3 regions of the Beggiatoa leptomitoformis genome follow, and region 1 is predicted to be linked to each of the others. Evidence: predicted binding sites of a transcription regulator. Region 1 holds the regulator's gene; each other region holds the start of a gene.
What was found. Region 1 encodes PhoB, which activates phosphate uptake and scavenging genes when phosphate is short. Its sites were predicted from a motif close to GNNTGTCATAAAACTGTCANAT; they were not measured.

Region 1 (10,887 bases):
CCAGTTCATTAGCCGTTTTTTGAAGTCTATTTGCATCACGACCAGAAATAAAAACGTCATAGCCTTTTTCTTTTAAAAGCTTCGCAGTTGCATGACCAATTCCTGAATTACCACCTGTCACTAGTGCTATTTTTTTCATTAAATTACACTTCTACTCAAAATGTGATGGTACATCACATTATCCATTGATACGATAATTCTAGCTTGAGTGAACAACATCTATAAACCCAAGTGATTTTTCAAAACAATTACTTGATGTGCCGAATATTTACTGACGTTCTGACAGCTAGAAAACCCTGCTTGCTTTGCCATAAACTCAAGTGTACTGGCTGTTTCTACAAAATCATTTTCCATTACATGACAACAAACTAGCTCTTTTTCCTCTGGTCTTATACCTTGCCATTCATTCCTTATGTGATAGCAATACCGTTGTAAATAAGTTGGGAGGTCTTCATTTTCTTCTCTCATCGCGTCAACCAATAGTAATATTCCATTTTTACTAAGGCGTTTAATAACGGATTGAAAAAAGTAGCTTTTTTCTTCATAAGACAAATGATGTATTGCAAAACTAGAAAAAATAACATCATACTGACGTTTGGTATTTTGCAGTGCTTGCAACAAATCTATTTTATGCAATTCTACAGGGCAGGCTAACAGACTAAGATTTTTCTCTGCCAATTCCAGTGCTGTTGCAGAAAGATCAACTCCACAATAATACGTTATGGGTAGATTCACTAATATGGGTGCCGAATAAGTAGCATCCCCACAGCCCAAGTCCAAAAAAGAGAATTCATCCTCTAATTCACTTAAAACACGAGCTACATCAGTGTATATTTCACGATGTGATAGGTTATTAGCAGTGACAACACGATGATAAATACTCCAAACATCCATAGTACCAAAATAGTCTTCTACACTTTTAATATCTTCCACGTTTTCCATCTCCACCAGTTATATATTTAACCTGTAATATTGAGGTACTTTTTTAGGAGAACTCTCGTAAATTTAAGCATCTACAAGAGTCCTAATATCATGACAAAACATAACTATTTCAGTATTTATACCGAAACTCTATAAAATAGAATCGTCCAGCACCAGGCAAGTCGTTAGGCACATTAACAACTGAACCACTGCTAGGTTCAGGAGAAGGATAACGAACATCTTCGTCAAATAGATTACGAATACCAAATGCAACGTTAGTATTGCCCGCTCGAATATCTTTGCGACGAATCGTTAAATCTACCGTTGTATAGCCGTTTAATGCAGGGCGTGGATCATTTAGCCCGCGTACCCATCCATTGTTCCAATTAACTTGGGTATCTACATACCATGTAGAACCAAGCAGATAATCTGCGCGTAAATAAGCCATCTGTTCAGGTGCATTATTCAAGACGTTATTTGCTTCATCTTTAGCGTTTTGATAACTATAATTAAAAAGCAAGCTAGACTTAATGCTGGTTTTCCAACGCGCTTCGAATTCAAATCCTTGCCCTTTCCAATCGGTCGCATTTGCATATTGCAATTCAGTATCACCAATAGCAATAAGTGTGATTTTATCCTTAATATTATATTGATATAGGTTAAAAGCTAAATGCAGACTTTCTAACGCACGATAATCAAAGGCTAATTCCCATGTTTCACTTTTTTCAGGTTTTAAATCTGGGTTGCCAAGAAGAGCTGGGTTGTTTCGGTTATATAAGTTTTGAAAAGAAGGCGCACGAAAAGCCTTGCCATATAGTAGCTTGGTTGTTAAATCAGAACGTACCTGCCAGACTAAACCAACACGTGGATTAACAGTTGAACCAAAATCAGAGTATTCATCGTAACGCACACCTGTTGTCAGTTCCCATTCAGGATTGATTGTCCACGCATCCTGTATAAAAAGATACCCATCAGTCCGTGATACTTCTGGTATAAATGAAGCGGATGTATCACTCACATCCACAAGAGTAGTTGGTGACACATCTTCGCCTGTAAAGGGATTAGTACCATAGTTTTTTACCTCTTTTACTTCATATTGGTCATAGTTAGCGTAACCGACACCAACACGTATCGAATGGTCATCAATGCCATGATAAAATCCAGATAATGCTAATTGTGTTTGATTTTCTGACGCTGATGGACGACCCAAATATCCTATTGGATAAGTACCACCGAATGCACCTATAGGAAAGATATAAAACTCTGCCTCAAAATGCGTATTCAAATAACTCAACTGTGTTTGAACGTCCCAATTTTTGGTAAATTTAGGGTCGTGATAAGTCAGATCAGCATTGATTCTTTGTTCAGACATAGGTTGATCTGAACCAAGTGCTTGCGCAATGCCTGTTCCAGCCCCCATATCCTCTCCCTTATGCAAACCTGCCCTTAATTGCCAACGCTGTTTACTAATATCAATATGAGTGTCATAGGTCGTAATTTCTGACCCATACTCGCCTGGTGCTAAAGATGCGTGTGTGCCAAACATACCGTCAAATACAGTTTGTGCATCACTTTCTACTGTACCTTGATGTCCATCTGTTTTAGTAAATTCAGCCATTGCCGCGATTTTAAAACCATTCCACTCACTACCATGTGTTACCCAAGTGTCTTGCGTGTTATAACTGCCAAGTCGTACACCCACTTCTGTTCCATCAATATCATCAGCCGTTTTAGTGATGATATTAATTACCCCAGCAAGCGCATCAGCCCCATAAACAGCAGAACCAGGACCACGAATAATTTCAATACGAGAAACTGTACTAATAGGAAAACCGCTCCAATATAATCCTTTAGAACCACGGTGTGAATCGTTAAGTCGAATACCATTAACTAAAACCAATAAACCTGAATCATGGTCTCCCGCTACGGAAATTCCGCGAACACTATAAACAGGGATATTAAAATAGTTGTATGAAACCTGTATGCCCGGAACACTACGTAAAGCATCATCGAGCGTTCTTGCACCCATTGCCTCAAGGTCTTGTGATGTAATAACGGTTGTAACTGCAGGTGCGCGGTCCGTTACCTGTTTTGCTCCTGTAGCAATGCTGGTTGTCTTTGCTTTGACTAAACCACCAAAAATATCAAAAGCATCATCCAACTTAATTTCCACTTCAGACAATTCAGCTAAATCTAAATCACGTAATTGTGCCAAACGCGCTCTTTTGGCTATTTCATCATCAGTTGCGGCATGTAGGTCTAACGCTAACAACACTAAGCAAGCTGTGCATAGATAAATTGTTATCTTATTCATGTTAGTTACTCCGCCCCTCTTTGCTGATTAACCGCTTTCAGTTTCGAGTTATCAGCACTTATATCTGTTGCAACTCTCAAAAGATTCGCACTCGGCTTAATGGCAACCGCATTGATTATTGTTGAATCTAAGGCTAGGCGGACTTTATTATCTTCATTGTAAAATTTGAGCATTCCACCTTGTTCAACAAAATTCGCCATATCACTCACAGTTAAAATGGGCAGCCGTTGGAGTGCTTGCAAAATCGTTTTTAGCCGTGCTTGTTCCGAATCACTAATAAATAATACATGACACGAATTTGCTTCTTGTACTTGTTGCAACCGCTTTACCTTAATAGCATGTCCGTGTACTGTTTGATTTTCAACTACAATATCAATATTTTGTTGAAAGGGGTCGCGTCCTAAGATACAAATATAAAAAGATTGATTTTTGTTATCTGATAGGGTTGTTGGAGGATAATACAGAAAGCTGCCTAGTTTATATAAAAAGGTTGCTTTAATTTCGTATTCTTCCGCAGCTGACAGTGCGTAAGCAACTGGCTGGTAGAGTAACGTGATGAGGGCGAATATCACTATTCTCCCTAATAATGTCGACATAGTGGCTTCACCTAAACATGAAAATGTAAGGAAAGTTTACTATAAAGTTTTTTTAACAACAATATTAGTGGACTAATAGCTTTTTGAGAATTTTTTTTATAACGATTTGTTACAACCGCGATATGGTTACTCTAAAGCACAATGTGTAATATACTGTATATTAAATTTTTTTGGGATTGGCTAAAAATATAATGGACAATTTTGGGGAATATTATCAATCAATAATATTGATAATATCTGCCGATTGCGCGCTTAAATTAGAAAACAATGGACATATTAGATTTCTTGTAAAAGTATCTTAGGAAAAATGACAACGGATAATACCGCTTTTAGTGGTATCCATGCTGCTTTTGCAAAAGGTTTATTGCGGATACAAAAAAAGGGCGAATTCATTCGCCCTTCTATATAACACCTAATTAAACATAATATTAGATTTATTCGCGCGTCGAAAATCGATAACCTACTCCGCGCACGGTTTGAATTAAATAATCATAATTATGATCAGCTAACGCTTTCCGTAAACGGCGAATATGAACGTCGACAGTTCGTTCTTCAATATAAACATTTCCACCCCATACTTGGTCTAATACTTGGCTACGGCTATAAACCCGTTCAGGATGGCGCATAAAAAAGTAAAGCAAGCGAAATTCTGTAGGGCCCATTTGTACTTCTTGCCCTGCAATTGTTACGCGATGTTCATTAGGGTCTAGGCGTAATTCATTAACCGCAAGCTGTTCACCTTCCGAATGGGTAGAAGCACGTCGTAACACCGCTTTAATCCGCGCAACTAATTCTCGTGGCGAAAAAGGCTTGGTAACATAGTCATCCGCACCCACTTCTAACCCCCGAATTTTATCGCTTTCTTCACCACGAGCCGTTAGCATAATAATAGGAATTTCTTGCGTTTGTGGTTCTTTTTTTAGTTGGCGCGCAAATTCTATACCGCTAACTTTATTAGGTAACATCCAATCTAATAAAATCAATTTAGGTAGTTGGTTAAAAATTAAGGTCTGTGCTTGACGGACATCAGCCGCTTCTGTGACGATAAACCCCGCTTTACTCAGGGCAAGGTTTAACATTTCCCGAATAGGGGCTTCATCTTCAACAATAAGAATAGGTTGCTCTGACATTTTAAAGGTTACACAGGTTAATGAATAAGAAAAGGTGACAAGTGTTATGTCTGACAATGCGGACAATAATACGTTGCTCGTTGTCCAAGTATGATACGTTCAATTGGTGTGTTACAGGTTACACAGGCTTGCGTGGCACGGTCATAAACCCGCAAGGTTTGGCTAAAATAACCCGGTTCACCTTGGGTATTAACAAAATCACGTAAGGTTGTCCCTCCCATTGCGATTGAAGCAGTTAATACTTCGCGTATCGTACTGGCAAGCTGCTCATAACGGGTTAACGTAATCTCGCCCGCCGCGCGAGTCGGGTGAATGCCTGCTAAAAACAGGGATTCACTCGCATAAATGTTGCCTACCCCAACTACAACATGGCTATTCATAATAAAGGTTTTGACGGCAAGCTGTTTTTTACCTGCTTTTTGTTGTAAGTACTTGCCCGTAAATTCATTTTCTAAAGGTTCAACGCCCAAACTTGCAAGCAATGGATGCTGTAAAACAGGTTCACTTGTCCATAACACACAACCAAAACGACGCGGGTCGTGATAACGCAGGCTAAACGTTTGTCCAAACTGGATTAAAACATGGTCGTGTTTTTTCAGTGGGGTATCAGGAGAGACAATGCGTAAACTGCCCGACATGCCCAAATGAATAATTAAATGTCCCGTTGGATATGCAAACAGTAAATATTTACCTCGTCGTTGAATATGTTGCAGGGGCTGTCCTAATAGATGTGTTGCAAGGTCTGACGGCACTGCCCAACGCAAGCGCGATTCACGAACATCAATAGCGGTAACAGTGCGCCCTTCTAAGTGCTGCGCGATGCCTCGGCGAGTGGTTTCAACTTCAGGTAATTCGGGCATGATTTAATGACGTATGCGTTGTTGAGGAAGTAAATATTTTAGAGAACGCGGCAATTTTTGTTGTATGACCTCGTTAAAATAGGTTACATACCGTTGATATTGCACGCCTAAAAAAATCACACTTAAGCCTATCAAGGTTAAAATAAAAGGAAATAGCATCGAGTCGGCAAACACGCGATAAGATAAATGTCCCACATAAATCAAAATACCTAATGCCCCAAAAATCACAAATACCTTGCGTTGTAATAATACTGATAGAATAAGTAAACTAAGATTGACAATGAGATAAAGCACCCGTTGTAATTCCTGTTCAGTATCCATCAATATCAACGTAACACTGACCCAAAACGCTAACATGCCAAATAAATATCCCCAAAAGGCGTAATCTTCACGAGTACGGCGGTCAACTAAATAACTTCCCAACAACATAATAACGCCAAAATACAAGGTAATCGCTCGTTCAACTTGCCAACTAAAGGCGGCTTCACCACCAAAAATAGTCGGTATCAGTTCTATGGATAAAAACCAACAAGCAAAAGCAATGGGAGCTGTTAGGAATGGGAATGGCACAAACTTCAGTGTAATAACGCCAACAATGATAGTGCCAATGGCCATCCAAATGCCACGTTGTGGGAACAAAAAGCTTATATTTTCTTGTTGTTCTAGCAACAGTTGAACGCCAAAAACGGCAAGCGGTGTCATACAAACAGCTAAGGTAAACAGTAACCCACCTGCTACCCGTTGTTGGGGCTTTTGCCAACAAATACTCCCGAGCAAGATAAACAGTAAAGCGTACACCGTCGCAATGCCAATAATGCCAAGACTGCCAAATAGTTGCCATGCCTCAGATAAAAACCACGTCATCGCACACAGTACCAGAAACGCACCCAAAAAATAGGCAATATTTGCCATATTAAATTGGGGTTGTGTTTGTCGACTGGTTAAAAACTGCCACAAGGACGTTGCTTGTGTTGCATCGAGAATGCCTTGTTTAACCGCATCTTGAATGTCTTGTTGGGAAACTTGCATCATCGAAGACCTATTTTTTTAAGCATTAAGGGAAATTAGGTCTAAGCGTAACAAGGAATGGTTTGATTCACAATTTGCTTTGTAGATTGCAATACATCACAGACAACACCGCCTTGAGCAGCGTTATCTGTTTACTAACGTAACAAACAGCAGTTTATTTTTTCTTAAAACGCGCTAAAAACGCATAATGTCCGCCCAACCCGCGTGTGGTTAGCGTGCCAAGCTCTTGTTTTTCCATATTTTCTAAATAAGGCAATAAATCAGGTGGATAATGTACGCCAAACAAATCAAGCCAACGAGTTAGCACATATTGAAACCAGCGGGGTAAATCACGTTGGTCAGAAAAATCAACGATATGTAACTCGCCACCCGTTTTTAAATTCTGTAATGCCGCTTGTAAGGCTTTTTGCCAAGGCGGAATCATGGATAACGCATAAGAAAAAAAGATTTTATCAAACGGCTTATCTATATTAAACAGCTTGTTATAATCCAACTCTTCCGCTAAAGCTTGAACTAGATGAATATTTTTTGCGTCAGTGTTTTTCTCTACTTTTTGCTGCGCCGTAACCAGCATTTCGTTAGACGCATCTAAACCATAAAACTGTGCATTAGGATAACGCTTTGCGAGGAGCAACAAATTTCGTGCTGTACCACAACCCATTTCTAACACCGTTTCACCTGCCTGTACAGGCATTTCACGAATGAGCGTATCGCGTCCAAATAAATAATATTTACGAGTTATATCATAGATATACCGTTGATAACGATACATCTGATCCATTGCTTGCACTTGGTCCATATTTTCAATCCTCTTTCAAATTGGGGCGAATGGATACGCCCCAACTGATGCACTAAGCAAATGAATAAATATGGAAACCGCCATAAATCGCCGAGCGGTCTTGTTTAAACAGCTCTTTAGAACGTTCTTCTTCATAAACAAAACGGGAGCGTAAAGACGCAGGCAATGCCTTTTCAATAGGTGATTCGGGAGACGCGGTGCGGAAAATAATGCGCGTGCCTTCTTTACCAACCCGTGCGATTTCTTGCCACAATTCGGTTAAGGCTTCTGGTGTCATCCAATCTTGTGAATCAAGAAAAACGAAACGGTCTAAACTGGCATTCGGCTGTTTACGCAGGCAACCCATTAATGAAGTCACATGGGTTTCAACACGATGTACATTTTCTTTCAAAACATCAAAATGTTCAGCTTTCAAATAATCAGGCAATGCAACCCGTTGTTTATGGTCATAGCTTGAGCTAAAGGCTTGCCATGCAAAGTAATTATTTTCTATTGGAAATTGGCAAGATAAACGTCTTACACGCTCACGGTATAGATTGACTAAATTGCCTTGTGATTCCTCTTTCATATAATCATACTGCTGTGGAGGAATCCCTAAGCTAAAGACTGCAAAGGAAAAATTGCCGATTAATTTTACAACCCAATAATCAAATAAAGGGGCGATTTCTTCTGCAAAGATTTTTTCTTGGTCAGCGACAGAATTAGCGTGCAAAATTTTGCCTAAATCATAACCCGCAATTTTGGATAATCTGTGCAAAAAGCGCATGAAATAACCAAAGCGGGCTTGACGATATAAGCCTTTTGTAAAAAAATTAATTCGCGCGGAGGATTTCGTTAAAAACGTCTTATTTTCCCAAAAAGCAATGGCTTCTGGGTCTAAATGTGGTTTGATGTGGGTTTTGTATTTTTCTACATTATCAGGACGATTGCCATAACCGAAAAAGTCATAAAAATCATCGTATTTTGGTAAATTAGCCAATGCAGCTAATTTAAAACGAGTTAGGTGCATGTGATATTGATTCAAGTCCACTGCAACAATGGCTGCAGGGCGTTCAATCAAATAATTTAAAATATTACAACCACCAGAGGCAATTGTGAGAATGCGGCTATCTGATGTTAGTTGTAAGGCTTGTAAATCAACGTTGGGATCTTCCCATATCTGATTGTAAACAAAGCCATTAAACCAAAAACTGAATAAACGCTCTAATATGCCTTGACGACTCATTAATTCATTTTGATGAACCGCCGTTTTTAGTAACTCAGCAGACACTGCACTCATGTTTTCTTTCCCGTCACGGTGTTTGTATGATCTTAACGATACTAATCAATCTAAATGACGCTTTGATGACAGGTATTTTAAATATTCTGGAGTAAACCAATCTGTTTAGCACTACTCAATTTATCTGCTGTAAGATGAACAAAAACCTTTCTAATTTTAGGTAGATAGCGATATAAAATAATTGCGTTTTGTATCCCCCGCAAACGGGGGAGAATTTATTCTGATGGTTCTAAATTATAAAACGTTAAAAAGTTCCTTCTGCTTGTTTATCCGCATGATAAGAAGAACGTACCAATGGCGCACTAGCAACTTGTTTAAAGCCCATTTGTTTGGCTGTTTCTCCCAATTCTTTAAATTCTTGAGGAGTAACATAGCGTTGTAATGCTAAATGATGTTGGCTAGGTTGCAAATATTGCCCTAATGTCAACATATCGCAATCATGCGTGCGTAAATCCGCCATGACCGCCTGTACTTCTTCTAGCGTTTCTCCTAGCCCTAACATCAAGCCTGATTTTGTTAATACATCAGGATGTTGCGCTTTATACTGTTTAATAAGGTTTAATGACCACGCATAATCTGCTCCCGGACGTGCTTGTTTATATAAACGAGGAACGGTTTCTAAATTATGATTAAAGACATCAGGAGGGGCTTGATGCAGAATTTCTAAGGCTTTTTCTAGCCGTCCGCGAAAATCAGGGACTAATACCTCAATGCGTGTTTTTGGCGATAATTCTCGAATCGCGCTAATACATGCTACAAAATGCCCAGCTCCCCCGTCGCGTAAATCATCACGGTCAACGGATGTAATCACCACATAATTCAGTCCCATATCAGCAATTGTATGGGCTAAATTTATCGGCTCATTTTCATCCAATGGTTCAGGACGACCATGCGCAACATCACAAAAAGGACAGCGACGAGTGCAAATATCACCCATAATCATAAAAGTTGCTGTTCCGCCTGAAAAACACTCGTTTAAATTAGGGCAAGAGGCTTCTTCACAGACAGTATGCAATTGATGTGTACGGAGTTTATCCTTTAAATCGCGCACGGCTGAGCCACTTGGCACACGAATGCGTATCCATTCTGGTTTACGTTGCGGTTCAGCGGGAACAACTTTAATGGGAATACGTGCAGTTTTATCCGCACCGCGTTGATGCTTACCAATTTCAACAGATTTGGATGGATTATCCATAAATTTCTCTATCTACATGAGGTGATTAAAAATTAGACAACCATTTTTAGTGATAAATAACATCACTATATAGAGGGTTTTTTATTAGGAACTGATTTGGCTGTCGGTTTTTCGGGGGGCGTAGCGGATTGAACCGTTGCTTTTTGTGCATCCTCCGCTTTTTTCTTTTTTACTTGTTGAATGGCGATTTCTTGCATTAACCACATTTCCTTTTCGCGTCGCTCTTGTTCTAAGCGTTGAACTTTACGTTTATACAAAAAAATCGTTAAAACACCTATAGATACTAGTAAAAAAAATAATATGTACATCATTTCCATAAATATTCGCCTCAATAAAAAATGTGCTTAACAATAAGTTTGGCAGACTCTGCACGTTATTATCAGGTTAATTCAGGCTAAAATAAAAAACTTTTTATTGTGGCAAGAGGGTTAAATTCAACATGCGTATTAAAACTGGGTTAGGGCAAGACAGCCATCGTTTTGTATTAGCCGACGAGCAAAAAACATTGTTATTGGGTGGGGTTGTTTTTCCTGATGAATTAGGATTAGCGGGTAATAGTGATGCTGACGTAGTGTTACATGCAATTACTAATGGTATTTCAGGCATCACAGGGGTTAATATTTTAGGAAAAATCAGTGATGACTTATGCTTACAACAAGGCATTACCGATAGCCGTGTATATTTGCAAGAGGCATTAAAATATTTGCACGGTTGGCAAATTTGCCATATTTCCATTAGCATCGAGTGTCGAACCCCAAAAATAA
Region 2 (10,887 bases), 980 kb from region 1:
AGGAGTAAAACAATGGCAGATTTTAACGTCATCGTAATCGGTGCAGGTCCTGGTGGTTATGTCGCGGCTATCCGTTGTGCGCAACTCGGCATGAAGGTCGCTTGCGTAGAGAAATATCTCAACCCTGAAGGACAAAACTCTTTAGGTGGCACATGCTTAAATATTGGATGTATCCCCTCCAAAGCCTTATTAGACTCTTCTCACCATTACTACCACATTAAAAAACATGCGGGTGAACATGGGATTAAAGTCGACAACGTTAGTATTGACGTTGCTACCATGTTAGCGCGCAAAAATGACGTGGTAAAAAACTTAACACAAGGTATTGCTGGGCTTTTTAAAAAAAATAAAGTCACCCGTTTAGAAGGTTCTGCCAGCTTTGTAACGGCTGATAAAATCAAAGTAACCACTAAAGAGGGTGGTGAACAAGAATATACCGCTGATAAAATCATCATTGCCACAGGTTCTGTGCCAACCAATATTCCTGTTGCTCCCATTGATAACCAATACATAGTTGATTCCACAGGCGCTCTCTCCTTTGACAGTATTCCTGCGCGTTTAGGTGTGATTGGTGCGGGTGCTATCGGTTTAGAATTAGGCAGCGTTTGGAATCGTTTGGGTAGTCAAGTGACGATTTTAGAGGCCTTACCCGAATTTTTGTCTGTTGCTGACCGCAAGATTGCAACGGCTGCATTTAAAGAACTGCAAAAACAAGGTTTAAACATCCAACTTAGTGCGAGTGTTACCAATGCTAAAGTGGTTGGTAATGAAGTCCATGTCAGCTATAAAGATGTAAACGGTGCAGAACAACAAACTATTGTTGATAAACTAATTGTTTCCGTCGGACGCAAACCTAACACAGCGGGTTTAAACGCCGAAGCCATCGGTGTAAAAATTTCTGAACGGGGTTTTGTGGTGGTTGATGAACATCGTCAAACCAATGTCCCGAATGTTTATGCGATTGGTGATGTGATTGGTGGCCCTATGCTCGCACATAAAGCCTCAGAAGAAGGCATTATGTTGGCTGAACGTTTAGCGGGTCAAAAAACTGAAATGCACTACGATATTATGCCGTGGGTGATTTACACATGGCCAGAAATTGCATGGGTAGGTCGTACGGAAGAAGAATTAAAAGCAGCAGGCATTGAATACCGTGTTGGACAATTCCCCATGTTAGCTAGCGGACGCGCACGTGCGCATGGCGAAACGGCAGGGATGATACGCATGATTGCGGATGCAAAAACTGACCGTATTTTAGGCGTGCATTTATTTGGTATTTCTGCTTCCGAATTGTTATCAGAAGCGGTATTAGCGATGGAATGTCAAGCTAGCAGTGAAGACTTAGCCCGTACTATTCATGCACATCCAACCTTAGCAGAGGGAATGCATGAAGCGGCGTTGGCGGTTGATGGACGAATGATTCATGCTTAGTTATTAACTAACTATTTTTGAGCAGAAATAAGAGTAGTGCTAAAAGAACATTTCAACATTTATATTGTTAAACTGTTTTAATAACTTTAGCACTACTCTATTTTTTTTAAAAAAAGTATAACCAACTAATTAGATAAAATTAAAACAGGCTTAGTGGTACTGTAAGACATAGGATTTTTAAATGAAGAAAAATATCAATGTATTATCCATAATAATTGTTGTTGCTGTATTTATTGCGGGAGTTATTACTGTTTATCTACCCATTAGTTCTTTTCATGATCTAACAGTAGAGAACGTTTATTTTACACAACCATCTCAATCTCAATTACATACTTTTGATAGTACCCCTCAAGTAAAAGCGCATCGTGTTGTATTAATAACATTATTTCTTGCTATATGCCTTGCGGGGTTTTTATTAAAAATAAAATATATTAAAGACTTAACTTTATCTAGTTATCAAAGGAATATTTGGGGATACTTCGTAGGAGGAGCAATAATAGTAGGGGGAATTTATAATTTATTTCTCTTAGGAGGAGCAGCTAAAACTCAACTGCTATATATGCTAGTTTATGTAGCTTCTTATTTGTTCTTTTTACTAGGAATAAAAAATTTAAATAATTTGACGAAGAAAAATAATTTTTTTTTAATTTTACTGGCTATAGCTGTTTGTATTATCACACTAGCTCTCTCAAATAATATTCTTTATTTTAATGATATTGCTGGATTTATTTTCTTAAATGCCCATTACGATTTAGCTTACTCATCAACAGCACGTCTTGTACATGGACTTAATTTATACGAGGAAATTACTACTAGCGGTTTTGGTATCATAGTGCCTATTTTATTTTCATTTTTTATAAGACTTGGGCTTTCCATAGATTTTCTAATTAATTTAGCATGTCTTTTTTATTTCACTAGTGCGTTAACTATCCTCTATTTATATAACTCAAAAAACACATTATTTATTTTATTTGTCATTTTCTGTGCGTCTATCCTTATTTATACTGGCTTTAGCATTAGATATTTGTGCTTTCCGATTAGCTTAATCATGATTTTTCTTGTAAGGGGAAATATATCTGGTTTTGTTTTAGGTAGCGTATCCGCTTTTTCCGTTTTATGGAATCCTGAAACGGGTGTATCAATTGCTTTTGGCTGTCTAGTATTTCTAATACTACGAGAAAATAAAAAAGTATATACATTAATATTATTATTTATCAAGTTCGTAACAGGTCTTACTACCACATTCTTAATATTCTATTCTATCTTTTACATAATACTTGGATACTTACCAAATCCACCAATGGGATTTCTAACGTATTTGATAGAACGCTCATCAGGATATGGCGGCATTCCTCTTCCATTTAACACTTTGATGTTAGTTATTTTTATACATAGCCTCTATACAGTTACGAATAATACATTGTTATGGTTATCATCAGAGACCCCCTTAAATATCAAACGTAGTTTCAAATCAGCAGTTGCAACTATGTTGCTTATTTGGTTTGCATATTATGTAAACCGTCCAGAAATAACAGCACTCAAATTGAGTATATATTGTTTCTTATATATATTTTTAATAGCTGATATATTTAATACACGTTATCTCTATGTTTTACAAAAAGAAAAAATTTCTTTCAAGTTAATCCACGTTAGTATTGCCATTGTTTGTATACTAATGACATATCTAACATATTTACAAACACGAGAACTGTCTTCTTTTATACAAGAAAATAATATAAAAAAGCTTATTATGAATTCTCCTCTGCAATATAACCCTATTGATGGTTTTACTTCTCGATTTTATCTGCCAAGTGAATTAGTGACTATTTTGAATAAAAAAATAGTCTTTATAAAAAATAGTGTTGAGTCAGAAACGGCATTTCATTTTTCTCTATACGGGGATTTTATTTCTTATTTATCAAAAAATTATCAGCTATTACCATACTATAATGTATATGCAGAAGTAATGAATGAATTAAAATATGACAAACTCGCACAACAGATTGAACTTAAAAAGCCAGAGTTATTACTTTTTGATGATTTTTCTAGTGATGAAAAACAAAGTTTAAGTAAGTTCCATTATGCCAATTTAATGGAAGGGTATGGTATTTTTTATGATCAAGTTACTAAGCGAATGAGTCATACCTATTACTTAGATAAACAAAAAGATGGATGGATTGTTTGGCGCAGAAGGCATTGATTTTTCCACGTATTAAATAAAGATAAGGGTAATGTTTTGTTCATCCCTGTTTTTTGTTTACATTTAAATTTTGTCATTAAATAAAAAACTGTCACGATTATCTCCAATACAACCTATTCCTATACCAAAGCGTTCTGTGTTTTTATGGGTTAGCGTTTCTTTATTCTTTGATTGCAAAAGTTTATAGCGTAAGTCATGGCATTCTTTCCCATACCGTTTAGAATTGCTTATCATCACTGACTTCTTTGGGGTTTACTATAACCATGATGGAAAATGCTACGTTTAACCCTAAACGTTTTTTAGCGACGCTTACCACAAAATCAGGGGTCTATCGGATGTTAGACCAAACGGGTGGCATTCTTTATGTTGGGAAAGCGCGTAATTTAAAAAAACGTGTGGGTAGTTATTTTACCCAGTCCGACCAATCGCCAAAAACCCGCGCCCTTGTTGCCCAGATTGCCGCCATTGAAATTACTGTGACTCACACGGAAAGTGAAGCCTTAATTTTAGAAAATACCTTAATTAAAGCCCATCAACCACGTTATAACATCTTGTTACGAGATGATAAAAGTTATCCGTTTATTTATCTTTCTGCACATACCTTTCCACAATTAGGATTACATCGCGGTACAAAACGCGGTAAGGGAAAATATTTTGGTCCTTATCCACATGCAAAGGCGGTGTATGACAGTTTGAATTTGATGCAGAAAATTTTCCCCATTCGTCAGTGTGATGATAGTTTCTTTCGTAACCGTTCGCGTCCTTGTTTGCAGTATCAAATCAAGCGTTGTACCGCGCCCTGTGTGGGTTTTATTGACGAAGCGAGCTATGCGGAGGAGGTAAAACACGCGACTTTATTTTTAGAAGGTAAAAGTCATGCGGTTATCAGCGAATTAGTGGAGAAAATGAAAACAGCGGCTGATATTTTAGATTATGAAAAAGCCGCGCGTTATCGTGACCAAATTAATAGTTTACGTGTTATTCAGGCTCAACAATATGTTAGTACGGATGCGGGTAATGTGGATATCATTGCGTGTTTAGTCGAGAATGGTATTAGTTGTGTGCAGGTTCTTACAGTACGTGATGGGCGACAATTGGGCAGTCGTGCTTATTTTCCGAAACAAGAAGGTGACGAAGACGCACAAGTCGTGTTAGACGCATTTCTGCCGCAGTTTTATTTGGGTAATGCGCATGATATTCCTGATGAAATTATTTTATTTCCCGCAATAGCGGATACAAAAGCCTTAGCGGAAGCTATCCAGCAACAGCGCAAACGTCAACCGCGCTTTAGCATTCATGTACGCACGACGCGCGCTCGTTGGGTTGAAATGGCTGTGGAAAATGCGAAACAGAGTTTGCAACAACGTAAACCCAGTCATCATCGGGAGCGACTTGCTGCATTAAGTATCGCTCTACATTTAGAAACGCTACCACAACGTTTAGAATGTTTTGATATTAGCCATACGCAAGGGGAAGCAACGGTGGCTTCTTGTGTGGTATTTGATGCGGATGGGGCGTGTTCTGGTGCTTATCGTCGTTATAATATTACAGGTATTACGGGCGGAGATGATTACGCGGCAATGCAACAGGCATTAAGTCGGCGTTTTAGCAAAGTAGTGCAGGGGGAAGGAGCATTACCTGATATACTCTTTATTGATGGTGGTGCTGGTCAGGTGAAAGTAGCGCATGATACACTTATAAAGTTAAGTGTTTTTAACGTTCAGATTATCGGTGTTGCTAAAGGAACGGGACGGAAAGCAGGGTTAGAAAGTTTAATATTTCCTAATGAAGAACACCCGCTTTTTTTACCGAAAGATTCTCAAGCCCTACATCTTATTCAACAAATCCGTGATGAAGCCCATCGCTTTGCTATTGCGGGACATCGACAACAGCGCAATAAAGTCCGTCAGAAATCCGTGTTAGAACAGATTGCGGGCATTGGTGCGAAACGTCGTAAACTGTTACTCAATCATTTTGGTGGCTTACAAGGGGTATCGCGGGCAGGCGTAGAAGAGCTTGTCCGAATACCCGGCATTAGTCGACAATTAGCGCAAAAAATTTACGATTTCTTTTTAACGACGTGACAACTCCTAACGCCCTTACTCTTTTACGTATCGTTTTAATTCCCTTGTTTATTGGTGCTTGTTATTTACCCGGTACATGGGCTAATGAATTAACTACTTTTATTTTCGCCTTGGCTGCGATTACTGATTGGTTCGATGGTTATTTAGCGCGACGCTGGAATCAACTGTCTGCTTTTGGGGCTTTTCTTGACCCTGTTGCGGATAAATTGATGGTGGCTGTTGCCTTGGTTTTTCTGGTTGAAGCGAATCCTAGTCCTTGGATGTCAATTCCTTCCGCAATTATTATCGGGCGCGAAATAACCATTTCCGCACTGCGTGAATGGATGGCTGAATTAGGTCAGCGTGCGACCGTTGCAGTGTCTTATATTGGTAAAGTTAAAACGACTGCACAAATGTTGTCGATTACCTTGTTACTTTATCGTGAACCGTTATGGGATTTTCCCATTTATTATGCGGGATTTGTCTTGTTGTATATCGCGGCGGTGTTGACGATTTGGTCTATGCTGGTTTACCTACGGGCAGCATTGCCGTTGTTGTTAAAAGATGGTTTGTAGTTGGGTGTTATTTGTATCAGGATTTTCAGACCCTCCCTCACTCATGGGGTAGGGAGGGGAATATTTCTTCCACACGTCCTCAATCTGGCATCATGAGGTTAAGCGATTTCAATCGTTACTTCGGTTTTAACGGATTGTCCAATAAAACAATTACGATGCGCACTTTCATGCAATTTTTCTAATTGTTCATGTGTTGGTTGATTATCCCCCATAAAGGTAACGCTAGGGTGTAATGTAACCCGTGTAACTGCCATTTTTCCTTCTGCATTTTTTTCTAAAATACCAATGGCTTGGTCAAGATAATGCGCAAGCTGATAACCACGTTTTGCCGCAACGGCGAGAAAGGTTAGCATGTGACAGTTAGATAAGGCAGCGACTAACAATTCTTCAGGATTGGTACAAGCGGTGTTACCATTAAATTCAGGGGCGGAAGAGGCGTTGATTTGAATACCACTGGGAAATGTAACTGTGTGGTCACGGCTGAAAGAATCCGCATTAAACGCTGTTGTTGGATTTTTCCATTCAATGGTTGCTTTATGTTCTGACATGAGAAACACTCCTTTTTTGTCAAGATGATGGATAAGTCAATGCCTGAATAATGTTTGTATATTGGGGATATTGTGTCAATAAATCATCACGACGCGCTAATGTAAAGTCGCTAAAATCAAATGCTGGTGCAACAGTACACCCTAATAAGGCATAACTATTTGTCTGAACAAGTCGCGCACCAAACCAACAACCTGCAGGAACAACCGCTTGAAAAACTTCTCCAACCGTTGGATTTGACCCTAAAATAATTGTTTGTAATATGCCTTGTATATCAATAATATACAGATTAATGCTTGAACCTGCATAAAAATGCCACAATTCATCAGACTTAATCTGGTGTAATGCAGAAAATTGTTCACCGCAGAGTAGATAATAAATCGCACTGCTGATAAAACGATTTGCTCCGAAACGTGATGGCAATGCTTGTGCGGCTAAAGATTCTGTCGCGCAATAAGTACGGCGATAATATCCGCCTTCTGGATGAGCTTGTAAATTCAGAGTACGAATCCAATAGTGAGCATCTTGCATAAGATTTAATGCCTTATAATGAATGTAAATAATAAGGATTTATACTGCATAGCAGTGGTTTTTTGATAAAATGCGTATGGTTGCTGATTTTTATAAACTGGCATAGAGTTGGCATAATTGAACATTATTCAATTATCCAATTGTTACTTTTTCGAGGTGTTTATCATGAAGTTGAATGTCATTAGTTTGTTTGTTGTTATATCCATTTTTACGATAGGATGTGCTGAAGGCCCTTCTAAACAAACGATGGGTGCTGCAGTGGGGGGGGTTTTGGGCGGTATTGGTGGTTCTCAAATTGGGGGCGGTAAAGGTAAAACAACAGCCATTATTGCGGGTACATTATTGGGCGCAATTATTGGGGGTTCTATTGGACAATCGATGGATACTACAGACCGTCAACAAGCCTATAACACATTAGAAAATGTGCCTGATAACCAAGCTGTCGCATGGAAAAACCCAAATACTACCTCTCAATATACCGTTACGCCAACTAGCACTTATACGGGCAGTAGTGGCAATCCTTGTCGCGATTATTCCACCGTCGCCGTTATTAATGGTCAACGCGAGACAATTTATGGAACCGCCTGCCGTCAACCAGATGGTTCTTGGAAATCCTCTTCTTAATTTACCCTTGTTTCTAGGGAGCTTACTTCTCAAAGCGACTTGTGTTATCAATACGCAAGTCGCTTTTCTCTTTAACCGCCTTATGATAATTATTTGTAAATGATATACGCGCCCTTTTTTTCACATAATTGTCATAAACACTTCTTAGCATAAACACACATGGCTTCTTTCTCTTTTAACACAGGCAAAACAATGTCAACACCAGAATGGGATATTAATCAATCTAAAGCACTCTATAGTATCGAACATTGGAGCGGTGGCTACTTTGATGTGAATAATAAGGGCGAGATACAAGTCACCCCTATCCCGTCTAGACCTGCTATTAGCTTGTATGAATTGGCACAAAACTTTACGGCACATGGCTTGTCATTGCCTGTTTTAGTCCGTTTTCCCAATATTTTACATCACCGTGTCTATACCATCCGTGAAGCTTTTGCACGGGCAATTGCTGAAAATAAGTATCAGGGAGAATATACCGCTGTTTACCCTATCAAGGTAAATCAACAACACCATGTTGTAAAAGAAATTATGAATGCTGGCGTGAATGGTGGTGTCGGATTGGAAGCGGGTAGTAAATCAGAGTTGATGGCAGTGCTTGCGCTTGCCCCCTTGCAAGGTGGAACGGTTATTTGTAACGGTTATAAAGACCGTGAATACATCCGTTTAGCATTAATTGGGCAACAAATCGGATTACATCCCTACTTAGTCATTGAAAAAGCTTCAGAATTACAGATGATTATTGAGGAATCTCGCAGTATGGGCATAGTGCCTCGTATTGGTGTGCGGATTCGCCTTGCCTCTGTCGGAACGGGTAAATGGCAAAATAGTGGTGGTGAAAAATCTAAATTTGGACTTTCTGCGGCAAAACTACTAGACGTTATACAAGCGATAAAAGATGAAGGCTTAATTGAATCTTTACAACTTATGCACTTTCATCTGGGTTCACAAGTTGGCAACATTCGTGAGTTACAAAAAGCCTTACAAGAAGCAGCACGTTGTTATGCGGAACTATTAGCCATTGGTGTGCCTATCCAAGTGGTTGATGTTGGCGGTGGTTTAGGGGTGGATTATGACGGCACACGCTCACGACATTCCTGCTCGATTAACTATTCTGTGCAAGAATATGCAAATAACGTCGTTTATGAACTGAAAAAAATCAGTGAATTACACAACTTACCACATCCCAATATTATCAGTGAATCGGGACGTGCGATGACGGCGCATCATGCCGTATTAATAGTTAATGTCAACGATATAGAACCCGCACCGGGTTTAACCGCCCCGCCCCCCGTCGCGGATGATGCACCAACGATTTTAAAAGACATGGCGGAAAATCTGAAAACCATCAATCAACGTTCAGCGATTGAAGTCTATCACGACGCAATTTACTGGTTAAATGAAGCACATACATTATTTACTCATGGGATTATTAATCTAGCACAACGCGCCCATGCAGAACAATTGTATTATGCTATTTGCCGTCAAGTGCGCGAAATGTTACAAGCAGGCTCACGCACTCACCGCGAAATTTTGGACGAACTAAATGATAAGCTAGCGGATAAATATTTTTGTAACTTTTCATTATTCCAATCAGTACCAGATGCGTGGGCAATTGACCAATTATTTCCGATTGTTCCCCTGCATCGCCTAGATGAATGTCCAGACCGTCGCGCGACGCTACAAGATTTAACTTGCGATTCAGATGGACAATTTGACCGTTATGTTGATGGCGCGGGTGTAGAAACCAGTATGCCTGTACATATTCCTAGAGAAGATGAACCCTATTTATTAGGCGTGTTTTTGGTTGGTGCATATCAAGAAATTTTGGGCGATATGCACAACTTATTTGGCGATACCTTCTCGGTTAACGTGTATGTTACAGAAGATGGTGGCTATGAATTGGTAAACCCAATGGAAGGTGACACAGTGCAAGAGATGTTGCGTTATGTTAATTTTGATACCGACTTTTTACGCAATACCTATCGTAAACGCTTACAAGCCGCTGCCATCACCCCTGAACAACGCGCCGCTTATCAACGCGAAATTGACTCAGGACTAGTCGGTTATACTTACCTAGAAACCTAAATATTCACTTTGTTAAACATTGATTTGTAAAATATTACCGACGGATTAATTACTTTTTACGTCGCATCAACAGACTGCTTGTAAAAGTAGCACGGATACCACCGCCTCAAACGGTGCTATCCGTATTCTTACCTAGTTTTCAGAATAACCCCATTAATATTCCCTACTTTTCATCCAACCGTGTTACGCCTCGCCATAACTCATTGGGTGGATTAGTAATAAAGTATTGGCAACGCTGAATATAAATATTAATGACCTTATCGTCTTGTAAAAAAACTTTCAATGCTAAAAAGTGTTCTAATGCCTCTTCCCATTGACGAGATTTATACAACTGCATTGCGATTTCATAACGGGTTAAATGGGCTAATTTCACCTCGCGCAACGCCAGCGGGTCAACGTCAAACACTTCATAAACCGTAATAGCTTCTTCTTTTCCCTTAACTTGTACGGTGTCTATCTCACGGATTAAAAAGCGTTCAGGATGTTGCAATTGCTGATAAGTAGAAGAAGTAATGCCGATTATAATCCCATACTGTTTAGTCAAGCCTTCCATACGTGATGCTAAATTAACCGTATCACCAATAACGGTACTTTCCATCCGACTTTCAAAACCAATTGTGCCTAAAATCAATGCGCCCGTGTGAATACCCACTCCAATTGACAATGGTTTTTCCCCATTATTTTGTCGATAAGCATTGTACTCATGTAAACGCATTAACATCCCAACAGCCGCCAATACGGCATCATCCGCAACCCCAACATGCGTACCGGGAAATAACGCCATGATGGCATCGCCAATATATTTATCGATAAAACCACCATTTTCTGTGAT
Region 3 (10,887 bases), 2.1 Mb from region 1:
GCTACCCAACATGCTAGATTTTGCTAGCATTTTAAAAGCCTCGCAAGCCACCACTAGCGAATTAGACTTAGGCAAATTGCTCAAAAAACTCATGCAAATTGTCTTAGAAAATGCAGGCGCGCAACGTAGCTTATTAGTGCTAGAACAAAATGGACATTGGGTTATTGAAGCCGAAGGTGCATTGAATGCAGAACATGTCGAAATTTTACAAGATTTACCTTTAGAAAACGCCGCATTATCGCTGCCTATCACCCTCGTTAATTATGTCATTCGCGTACAAGATTGTGTCGTATTAAACGATGCGTGCAATATGGGCAAGTTTACCCGCGACCCCTATGTTGCCAGCCAACAAATTAAATCCATCTTATGTATGCCCATGTTAAATAAGGGTAAACTAAGCGGTATTTTATACCTAGAAAACAATCTTGCGACCAGTGTATTCACCCCAGAACGGGTAGAAATCCTAAGTCTATTATCTAATCAAATGGCCATCTCTTTAGATAATGCGCGTTTATATAAAACATTAGGCGAAAATGAAGAACGATTACGGATTATTACCGAAACCACACCGATAGCCCTATCCATCAGCCGTGCAGAAGATGGACTCATTTTATACGCAAATCCTCGCATTGAATCTATTTTCGGCTTACCACCCAGTACCCTGATTAATCAATATCGTACGCTTGATTTTTATCGCAACCCTGATGACCGCGAAAAAGTGGTGGGCGCATTCCGACGTTTTGGCTCAGTCAGCAATTATGAAATTGAATTTCGTAATGTTTACAACCAATCCGTATGGGTCGCGCTTTTTGTGCATCCTATTCGCTTTGTTAATCAAAACGTACTTCTCAGCGCGTACTATGACATCACCGACATTAAAAATGCCGAAGTAGAACGTCAAGGCTTTACCCGTGCATTACAAGAAAGTGAAGAACGTTTCCGCGTGATTGCTGAAACCATGCCCGTGCCTATTTTTATCATCAAACCCGAATCAGGCATGATTTTGTATGCGAATCCACAAAGTAGCCAAACCTTTGGATATAGCATTCCCGATTTAGTGGAACGCACGATAGGCGAATTGTACCGCTACACAACAGACCAGCAAAAATATGTCTCTTTATACAAACAAAATAAAGGCAAAGTAAAAGATTATGAAGTTGAACTACTCAAAGCCGACGGCTCGCCCGTTTGGGTAGCGATTTCAACCCAACAAGCAACCTATGCAGATGAACGCGTCATTCTCACCGCATTACATGATATTACCGACCGTAAACGCGCAGAACAAGAACACATGCGCCTAATTAAAACCTTACAACACAACGAACAATTAGCCTCAGAAAATGCGCGTATGGGGGCAGAATTATCCGTTTCTCGCCAACTACAACGCATGTTATTACCGACAGAGACAGAATTAACCCAAGTGAGAGGCCTAGACGTTGCCGCCTTTATGGAACCTGCCGACGAAGTAGGGGGGGATTACTATGATATTTTACAATGTGCAGAACATACTCTTATTGGAATTGGTGATGTAACAGGACATGGGTTAGAAAGTGGCGTGATTATGCTCATGATACAAATGGCCGTTCGCACCTTACTAGAAACACAACTAGCCACCCCAGAAGCCTTTTTACCCATTATTAACCGTGCGGTTTATGCCAATATTCAACGAATGGGTTCAGACAAAAGTTTAACCTTAAGCCTCATTGATTGTTATCCCTCCCCCCTAGATAGTTCATTAACCGTTTTACGCATGACAGGACAACACGAAGAAATACTCGTTGTACGACAAGATGGACAAGTTGAACGTATTAATACAACCGCTTTGGGTTTTCCCATAGGATTAGAAGAAGAGATTAACGACTTGATTAACTATCAAGAAGTTATATTACAAGTAGGGGATGGTATTGTGCTTTATACTGACGGCATAACTGAAGCCTTAAATCCTGAAAAACACCAATACGGCGTAAAACGTTTATGTGATGTAGTCAGTCATTTTTGGTCAAAATCGGTAGCAGAAATTAACCATGCTGTTATCGCCGATGTGCGAGCGCATCTCAGTGGGGATAAATTAAAAGATGATATTACACTGCTGGTTTTAAAAAAACGGCACTAATGCTAGTGCCTGCCTGAACCAGAATTAGCTGAACTACTAGAATGTAATTGATGAGGATGAAAAACACTATTAACATTAAGGGTATAAATCTACCTGTTTACCATCAACTCCAATCGGGTCTGTCATTATCCACCGCCCGATTTCCGCCTCATAATCCCGCGTCCCAAACTGCGTCAGTTTTGTATCTTTAGCATTACCAATGAAAGAAACAATAGCCACTATGTGGTTTTGCAATTTCTTAGAGAATGATAAAGTTTTACCAATCGACTAACTTGCTGTTTCAATGCATTGTTAAGACGTTTGCTAACCCTCTTTGACGCTTCCAAAAAACTCGCATAACGCACTGCGCATTAAAGATAAACCACTGAAATGGGTTTCCATAATATTGCTATACCACTCGTATCACGTTTTCCAACCAAAAAGCCTACTATTTCTCTAACCATATTTAAAGAAAATAAAGTTTCTTAAGCAAAAACCATTTATGTTAGTAAACATAGACAAATTATTGACAATAGTTATTTTATTTTTAAATTTTTCTGCTGTTTGAGAATTCATGGTTTACAAATTAGGATAAAAAAACACTATCACTTTACAATAAAGTAAAAAGTTGTCTAATTTATTGTAAATTGATATTTTTTATATTTTATTATACTTTACGTAGTGCTATTTAAAAATGGCATTAATACTCTTACTTGGTTCAACTTTAGTACCAGTTCTAGTTGTCAATGTAGTTCAAGCGGTAACTTCAGTTGTCAAAATAAGTAACAACAACATACTTTTCCTTTAGTTTTTGGGTATTTCTCGTTACCAATTTTTTGGTAACGGGATATCGTGAGGTGTCTTATGTTCAGGATTCAAACAAAGAATGACCTTCGTTATATTTTTTTAAAACTGCTCATCCTAACTTTATGGCTAGTAGGATTTTTACTCCAACCCAGTTTTGCTACGGACAGTTTAACAGTTGGTAATGTCAAATTTAGCAATATTCGTACTTCTATTCCCAGTGGAAGCACTGTTGCTAATGGGCAAAAAATCACAATTCATTTTAATTACGAGGTTACAGATTCTAATTGTAGCAGTTTTTGGATTCGGCTTCTTACTGATGGACTGGCAGTTTACGACGAAAGTTCCCCTCTAATGTGTGGTAGTGGTGATTACTCTTGGTCTTTCATGCTGACAAATAATTCCAGTGTTAATGGTTTCTATTTTGCGAAAAGAGACGACACTTTTACTTGGTCAGAAAAAACGGGAATAATATTTCCTGTTACATATGTCTGTTGTTCTACAACCCTAGCTCTAGAGAATCTAACATTTGTTACAATACCAAACCTAGTTGCTAATGAAGCAAAAGCATTTTCAATTCCCATTGAAGCAGAAACTATAAGTCAATCTGTAAACCTTGAGGTTTCAGCATCCATTTTTAATTTTGAAACAACTACTATCAATATAGATAATATTATTAATATTAGTGCATTAGCCATCAAAATTAGATTAATGCTAAATATTATAGACACAATATTTTCAGGAGTCGGCGGAATAGATACTTCTGCCTTTGTTCGAGTGGTATTAATTGATAACGAGACAAAAAGGGAGTATCTGGTATATCAAAAGAGTTATCAGGAATTAACAGAAGAAGAAAAATTTAACTGGTTGTCAGATTATTTAGTTTTTAACGCTGTTTGCCAAGAGAGTTGTGTTTTACCAAAAACAATTCACACTTTTTCACTACGTCTTGAAGCGAAAAGTGCTGTACTTAGCATTCCTGAGATTTACTACGTTAATACCCCGTTATCTTCTAGTACAGAAACAGTAATAAAACAACAAAATACTGTTATTGTCCAAAAGCTTAACGAACAACAAGATATTGGATGGATTGCCGGGGAAACCGCTGTTTCTAATTTAACTTATGCAGAAAAAAAACATTTAACTGGTGCATTAGCTGATGATGAAACTGAAGTTGGAGAACTTAATTTGCAGGGTTTTGAATATTACCGAGGTGGTATATTTGATTTAAAATCTAAAAACCCAAATGATACACGCAATTTGAGAAAAACTCGGCGACAAAGTGCTTTGGTCGACAGTTTTGATTGGCGGAATAGACATGGAGAAAATTGGGTTACTGCTGTAAAGGATCAAGGTAATTGTGGAAGTTGTTGGGCCTTTGCTGATACAGGCACTTTAGAAGCAGTTACCAACCTTTATTTTAATCAACAGCTAAGTTTGGATTTATCTGAGCAAGATGTATTGTCTTGTAATCCTGAAATCGAGTTTACAGATGAAAACGGAAAACTTGTAAAAAGAAAACTAGGTTCTTGCAACGGCGGACCAATGTTTACTATTCCTCAGAAATATCTCACTTTAGGTATTGTTGACGAGAATGCCTTCCCTTATAAAGCAACAGATTTACTAGCCTGCTCTGATAAACAATCTATTTTTAGTGAAAAAGTTAGTATAAATAAAGCAGGTTCATATTTTGATTTAAGTGAAGATAATGAAGATGATATAAAGAAATTGCTCATCGAAAAAGGTCCTTTAGTCGCGGCTGTTTGGAGTCTTAGTCATGCCATGATATTAGTTGGTTTCGAAACTGATTTAGATGGAAGAACTATTTGGATTTTTAAAAATAGTTGGAGTGGAGGTTGGGGAGGAGCTGGAGCTATGGGCGATATTGTCAATGAGAAGACAGGGAAAATATCGCATTGGGGTAAATATAAATCCGAAGGCTCTGCTGAAAATGGTTTTGCTTATATCAAACTAGAACCTAAAAACTTAAGTGTCATGGCTATCGAACCACCAATTAATAGTCTTGCTAAAGCACGCCAGATTGTTTGTGTTGATAAAGATAATGATAATTATTGCAACTGGGGAATATCTGAGGAAAAACCCTCAACTTGTCCATTATCTTGTAAAGCTGAGAAAGATTGCGATGATTCTGACGCTAATTTAGGAACTTTCAACGCAAAATACGAATGTGAAGTAACTGGTGAAACACCAGCTAAACCGCCAATTGCCAGTTTTAGTTTATCCCCAAATAAGGGCGCAAGTCCTTTAACAACAACACTAGATGCAAGTGATTCAAGCGATTCTGATGGTTCTATCGTTTCCTACTCGTGGAAATACTCACCGTTAGATGATGATAGTGAAGAAACTTCTATCACAACATCAAATAGTCCAATAGTGACACATACTTTTACAAATATTGGTCAATATGTTGTTACTCTGACGGTAAAAGACTCTCAAGGTTTAGAAAGTGTTTTTAAAAAAGTAGTAAGTATTACATCTGTTCGTTCTTCCTCAAGTTACCCCAACTTAGGCAAGAGCTTCAGCTTTACGAGTGCAGGACAAGCTTCTATCGCAAATGCAATATTTTCTGGTGGACTAATTACAGTAAATAATACAACGCCAAGAAAGGAATCAACCATTACACTGGCTGATACAATAAATATTTCAGGAGAAATCAACGTAGCACCCGAACACACCAACCAAAAAGCGGATATTGTTGTTGTTGGTTTTTATGCCCGTGAAGGACACTTAAAAAACGACGATCCTAGCCTAGAAAACTGCGACCCTGCTATTTTGAATGAAACACCACGAGCAGACAGTGCATTTAATGCAAATAGTGGCTATTACACTCGTACTAAAAAAAGTGCAGGGGAAACTGAAACAGGGGACAATTGGTATTGCTCTTGGGTAACAGACGCGCTAAAAGATAAAATGACGATTGATAGCAAATGGTGTAAGCCTTCAGTGGCGGAAACAGACCCACGAGCAACGCCGACAACCCCGCAGGAATATTGGCAGGCATGGAAAGGGGGATTAGCTGATTTAATTCAAAATCCTTTGGAAACGGTTGATGCATTACCTGCAACGCAACCCGTTACCTTATATGCAGGTCAGTTCGATGCAGTGGGACACTTATGCTTATATTTTGGCTATCGCTTGCATAATTCAGGGTTATTAGTCTTCAATGGTGAAACACCTATCCTAGTTCGTGTTCGTCAATAGGTTTGTTAAGTCTTGCTTTAAGGTAGAGGTATTGTGATTGCCTCTACCATTATTTATCTCACACGCTATCTATTCATTTATCCACAGTTAGTGCGAGATAACCCGCAAATGTTTGTAATAAATAGTCAGTTTTTTTCCAATAAGTAAACTTTCTAAATGCTCTCCCCTTAAAAAGCCTTGTGTAATAGTTTGTTATAGAAATTTTATTTTGAGTGAATCATTACAACAAATCACTACTTCTTTAACACTACCAAAACTCAAATGCCTAACCCATCCCGTATTGACTGATACAATCAAAAATTAAAACTGTCATCAACATGTCATACACAAAATAGACAATAATGGTTGCTTTAAAACTTACCACAGGAGTTGTATTTGATGAAAAAATTACTTACGGCAGCATTATTTAGCGTTAGTTGCGTAATTGCTGCACCCGTATCTGCTATAGATGATTTGCATGAGTACAAAGGTGGTGCCAGTGGCGTTTCTGGTAATCTGTCCAGCGTTGGCTCAGACACCATGAACAACCTCATGACCCTGTGGGCAGAAGAATTTAAAAAATTCTACCCCAACGTAAATATTCAAATACAAGGTGCTGGTTCTTCCACCGCGCCCCCTGCTTTAACAGAAGGTACGGCACATACAGGCCCAATGAGCCGTTCTATGAAGCCTGGCGAAATTGAAGCGTTTGAAAAGAAATTTGGTTATCCCCCAACTGAAGTTCGCGTAGCTATCGATGCACTCGCTGTTTATGTGCATAAAGACAACCCTCTTGATGGTTTGACCATACAACAAGTTGACGCGATTTTCTCCTCAACTAGAAAATGTGGTGGTGCAGAAGACATCATTAAATGGGGTCAAGTTGGTTTAAAAGGCTCTTTAGCCGAACAATCCATACAATTATTTGGTCGTAACTCCGTTTCTGGCACGTATGGCTATTTTAAAGAACACGCCTTATGTAAAGGCGACTTTAAAAACAATGTGAATGAACAACCGGGTTCTGCTTCTGTTGTCCAATCCATCAGTGCTTCTTTAAATGGCATTGGTTACTCAGGCATTGGTTATTTGACCTCTGGCGTAAAAGTGCTTGCTATTTCTCCTAAAACTGGCGCATCAACCGTACCTGCCTTAGTTGGCGATGGTGCAGACAAATACAAGAACGTCATCAGCGGCACATATCCGTTATCCCGTTTCTTATACGTTTATGTCAACAAAGACCCAAGCAAGCCTTTATCTCCACTGGTTAAAGAGTTTTTAACCATGATGTTGAGCAAAGAAGGTCAAGCCGTGGTACAAAAAGATGGTTATGTTCCATTACCTATCTCTGTTGTAGAAAAAGAGTTAGCAAAGTTAAAGTAAGCTAGACGCTTGTCTAATCAAACAAAAACCCCGCCCTTGTGCGGGGTTTTTATTTGTGTAAATAATGATGAATCGAGTTGCAGCATGTTTGATGTTTTATAATTATAATTCAACGCTAAACTCCTTCATTAGAAAAACACCATGCGCGTCAAAGACAAATACATTAACCCTTTTACCGATTTTGGGTTTAAAAAACTTTTTGGAAGTGAACCCAATAAAGATTTACTCATCGATTTTCTCAACGAACTCCTGAAAAAAGAAACAGGACGTATTCTCGACCTAACCTACCTGCCGCCCGAACAACTCGGACGACACAACGATGCACGCAAAGCGATTTTCGACATTTACTGTGAAAATGAACACGGCGAGAAATTCATCGTTGAACTCCAAAAGGCAAAACAAAACTATTTTAAAGACCGCAGTATTTACTATTCTACGTTTCCTATTCAGCAACAGGCTGAAAAAGGGGAATGGAGTTTTAAACTCAATGCGATTTATACCATTGGTATTTTAGATTTTGTGTTTGATGAAGATAAAGAAGACCACGATGTCTTTCATCATGAAGTACAATTAATTGATAAAAGCACACAAAAAGTGTTTTATGATAAATTGACTTACATTTACCTAGAAATGCCGAAGTTTAAAAAGAAAGAAGATGAATTAGAAACGCATTTCGACAAATGGCTATATATTATCCGCAATCTGGAAAATCTGACTAATCGCCCGCCAAAATTGCAGGAAAAAGTGTTTAGTAAATTATTTGAACAAGCAGAAATTGCAAACTACACCGAGCAAGAATATGCCGACTATGAAGAAAGTTTAAAAGTTTACCGTGATTTGAAGAATGTCATCGATACGGCTTTTGAGGAAGGTGTCGCAGAAGGTATCGAAAAAGGCAAAGTAGCAGGTTTAGCGGAAGGTATTGAGAAAGGTAAAGCAGAAGGCTTAGCTGAAGGCATAGAGAAAGGCAAAGCAGAAACTATTCGCCTCACGGCATTACAACTCAAACAAGCAGGGGTTGCTATTGACGTTATTGCCAAAGTAATGGGATTAACGGTTGATGAGTTAGACAACTTACCATGAGTATAAGGTGTGTTGGTTAGCGTGTTTTTTCGCACTGTAGCAGTGAATGTATAAGATACATACTTTTTCGCTTACGTAAATATTGGTAAAAACCTGACAGCAGATAAAAACGTTCTTGGTTACAATAAGTCAATTTTTTAACTCGAGTAATGGAAATGCCGTATCAATCAACATTAATAACCCAAGGCACAGAAACTTTTATCACGGTTAAGTCTTTAACTATTACAATGTGTTGGACAAGTGCTGTCGATCTTGACTTGGCCGCCGCATATCAAACTAAAACGGGTAGGCAAGGATTGGTTCACTTTGCCGAGTTGGGCAGTACCGATAAGTTTCCCTTTATTAAGCTGAGTGGTGACCAAGGTATCGGCGATAGACAGGGTAATAACTCAGAAACCTTGTGGATTAATGCGTTAGATGACATGGATTATGTTTGGATTTTCTGTTGGGATTATGGCATGGTACAAACGGGTAGTCATGGACGGTTTAATGATTGTGATATAACCTTACAACTTATTGATGAAAAAGATAAGTCTATCCAAGTGAAAGTAGATACCAGCGAAATGGGGAATGTCTGTTGTATTGCAACGTTGGATAATAGCCAACAGGAGACAAAACTGATTAATCTTAGTAAGGTAGGAACATTACGAGGTTTATCTAAGTTGGAACAATTATTGAATATTTTGAAATAACTATTTTATCATTTTATGTCATAACCACTTGAGTCTATGTAGTTTGGTAATGTTAGCTTAAGTTATAAATGCAGGAACACGTCCCTACTCCTGCATTTCTCTCATGTGACGTGGCTATTATTTCAATAAATAACAAGAGAATAATGATTATGCCGATTTCCACCAGCGAGCAATTAACTACGTTAGTTAATCATTTGCTTGATAAATATAAGAATATAGAGGCGGATGACCAGCAAGCACTACGTCTTCTTTGTCAATCAGTCTGCGATGTCGAACAGGGTAAAACAGATTTAGAAATTTCCCTAGAAACGATGACGGAACATGCAGATACATTTGAACGACAATTAGTTGCTGCACGGGATAATTTAGAAGCTGAGGTTGTGGTTAGAACCCGTGAATTAGCTGAAAAAAATGAGCATTTGAAAAAAGAAATTAAAGAAAGACAACGAATTGAGGAAGCACAACGTAATAATTTAATTTTTCTCCAAACCTTATTAGACAGTATCCCTAGTCCTATTTTCTTTAAAAACCTAGCAGGTCAGTATTTAGGTTGTAATTCTGCATTTGCAGAAACGGTGGGTTTGCCAGAAGAGGATATCGTCGGACGTACCGTTTATGATATTTTTGTTAAAGCACGCGCCGATAAGGATGATGAGGTTGACCATCTATTACTAGAAACGCAAGTCGGACAAGTTTATGAAATAGTAGCTGAATTACCAGACCATACGATGCACGATTATATTATTCATAAAACCCGCTTTTGCAGTGCTGATGGCAAACCTGCGGGTATTGTTGGCATTATGGTTGATATTACTGAGCGTAAACGTTCAGAAGCCGCATTATTTAAAGCAAAAGAAGAGGCCGAGCAAGCCAACCGCGCAAAAAGTGCATTTTTGGCGAATATGAGCCATGAACTCCGCACACCACTCAACGCAATTATTGGTTATAGCGAGATTTTACAAGAAGATTTGGTCGACATGGAGGGGGAAGCCTTAATCCCTGATGTGAAAAAAATCCATGCCGCAGGTAAACATTTACTCGGATTAATCAATGATGTGCTGGATTTATCAAAAATTGAAGCGGGAAAAATGGATATTTTTACCGAAACCTTCGATTTAAACGGACTTATTCAAGAAGTCGTTGCCACCATCAGCCCCCTGATTCAGAAAAAAGAAAATACCCTTAAGGTTAATACCTCTAATCCGCTTGGAAATTTACATGCTGATTTAACAAAAGTCAGACAGATGTTGTTTAACTTACTAAGTAATGCAGCAAAATTTACCGAACAAGGACAAATTGGTTTAACGGTTAAGCGCGAAAGTCGCGATGATTTAGATTGGGTCGTGTTCAGCGTTACTGACCAAGGCATTGGCATGACCCCTGAACAGATTGATAAACTCTTTCAACCATTTACCCAAGCAGATAACTCCACCACTCGCAAATATGGCGGTACAGGCTTAGGTTTAACCATTACCAAACGCTTTGCTGAAATGATGGGCGGAAACGTCATTGTTGACAGCAACTATGGTAAAGGCAGCACTTTTTCCATCCATTTACCTGCTTATGTGATTACCCATGTTAGCGAAAAACTCTTAGGTATTAATCCAAAAACCATCAACAAAACAGGAGGAAATC

Region 2: the regulator PhoB is predicted to act here: its motif matches at 8,086-8,107, upstream of speA (biosynthetic arginine decarboxylase).
Region 3: the regulator PhoB is predicted to act here: its motif matches at 6,423-6,444, upstream of AL038_RS16575 (PstS family phosphate ABC transporter substrate-binding protein).

What each region holds. Positions count from the first base shown of each region.
Region 1 covers NZ_CP012373.2:1,744,697-1,755,583, forward strand. Annotated here, with positions in the region: gene AL038_RS07285 (SDR family NAD(P)-dependent oxidoreductase) at 1-139, opposite strand, end outside; gene AL038_RS07290 (class I SAM-dependent methyltransferase) at 220-933, opposite strand; gene AL038_RS07295 (TonB-dependent receptor plug domain-containing protein) at 1,052-3,235, opposite strand; gene AL038_RS07300 (TOL_0243 family YfiR-like periplasmic protein) at 3,241-3,831, opposite strand; gene phoB (phosphate regulon transcriptional regulator PhoB) at 4,266-4,961, opposite strand; gene mutM (bifunctional DNA-formamidopyrimidine glycosylase/DNA-(apurinic or apyrimidinic site) lyase) at 5,006-5,821, opposite strand; gene AL038_RS07315 (DUF2157 domain-containing protein) at 5,825-6,853, opposite strand; gene AL038_RS07320 (class I SAM-dependent methyltransferase) at 7,005-7,649, opposite strand; gene AL038_RS07325 (BtaA family protein) at 7,702-8,928, opposite strand; gene lipA (lipoyl synthase) at 9,173-10,123, opposite strand; gene AL038_RS07335 (hypothetical protein) at 10,189-10,380, opposite strand; gene ispF (2-C-methyl-D-erythritol 2,4-cyclodiphosphate synthase) at 10,563-10,887, shown strand, end outside.
Region 2 covers NZ_CP012373.2:768,392-779,278, reverse strand. Annotated here, with positions in the region: gene lpdA (dihydrolipoyl dehydrogenase) at 13-1,431, shown strand; gene AL038_RS03295 (hypothetical protein) at 1,613-3,631, shown strand; gene uvrC (excinuclease ABC subunit UvrC) at 3,895-5,715, shown strand; gene pgsA (CDP-diacylglycerol--glycerol-3-phosphate 3-phosphatidyltransferase) at 5,712-6,269, shown strand; gene AL038_RS03280 (OsmC family protein) at 6,368-6,817, opposite strand; gene AL038_RS03275 (cupin domain-containing protein) at 6,837-7,346, opposite strand; gene AL038_RS03270 (RT0821/Lpp0805 family surface protein) at 7,512-7,970, shown strand; gene speA (biosynthetic arginine decarboxylase) at 8,163-10,055, shown strand; gene AL038_RS03260 (adenylate/guanylate cyclase domain-containing protein) at 10,219-10,887, opposite strand, start outside.
Region 3 covers NZ_CP012373.2:3,883,277-3,894,163, reverse strand. Annotated here, with positions in the region: gene AL038_RS16590 (AAA family ATPase) at 1-2,113, shown strand, start outside; gene AL038_RS16585 (RHS repeat-associated core domain-containing protein) at 2,189-2,332, opposite strand; gene AL038_RS16580 (C1 family peptidase) at 2,957-6,118, shown strand; gene AL038_RS16575 (PstS family phosphate ABC transporter substrate-binding protein) at 6,497-7,477, shown strand; gene AL038_RS16570 (Rpn family recombination-promoting nuclease/putative transposase) at 7,619-8,560, shown strand; gene AL038_RS16565 (hypothetical protein) at 8,716-9,252, shown strand; gene AL038_RS16560 (response regulator) at 9,402-10,887, shown strand, end outside.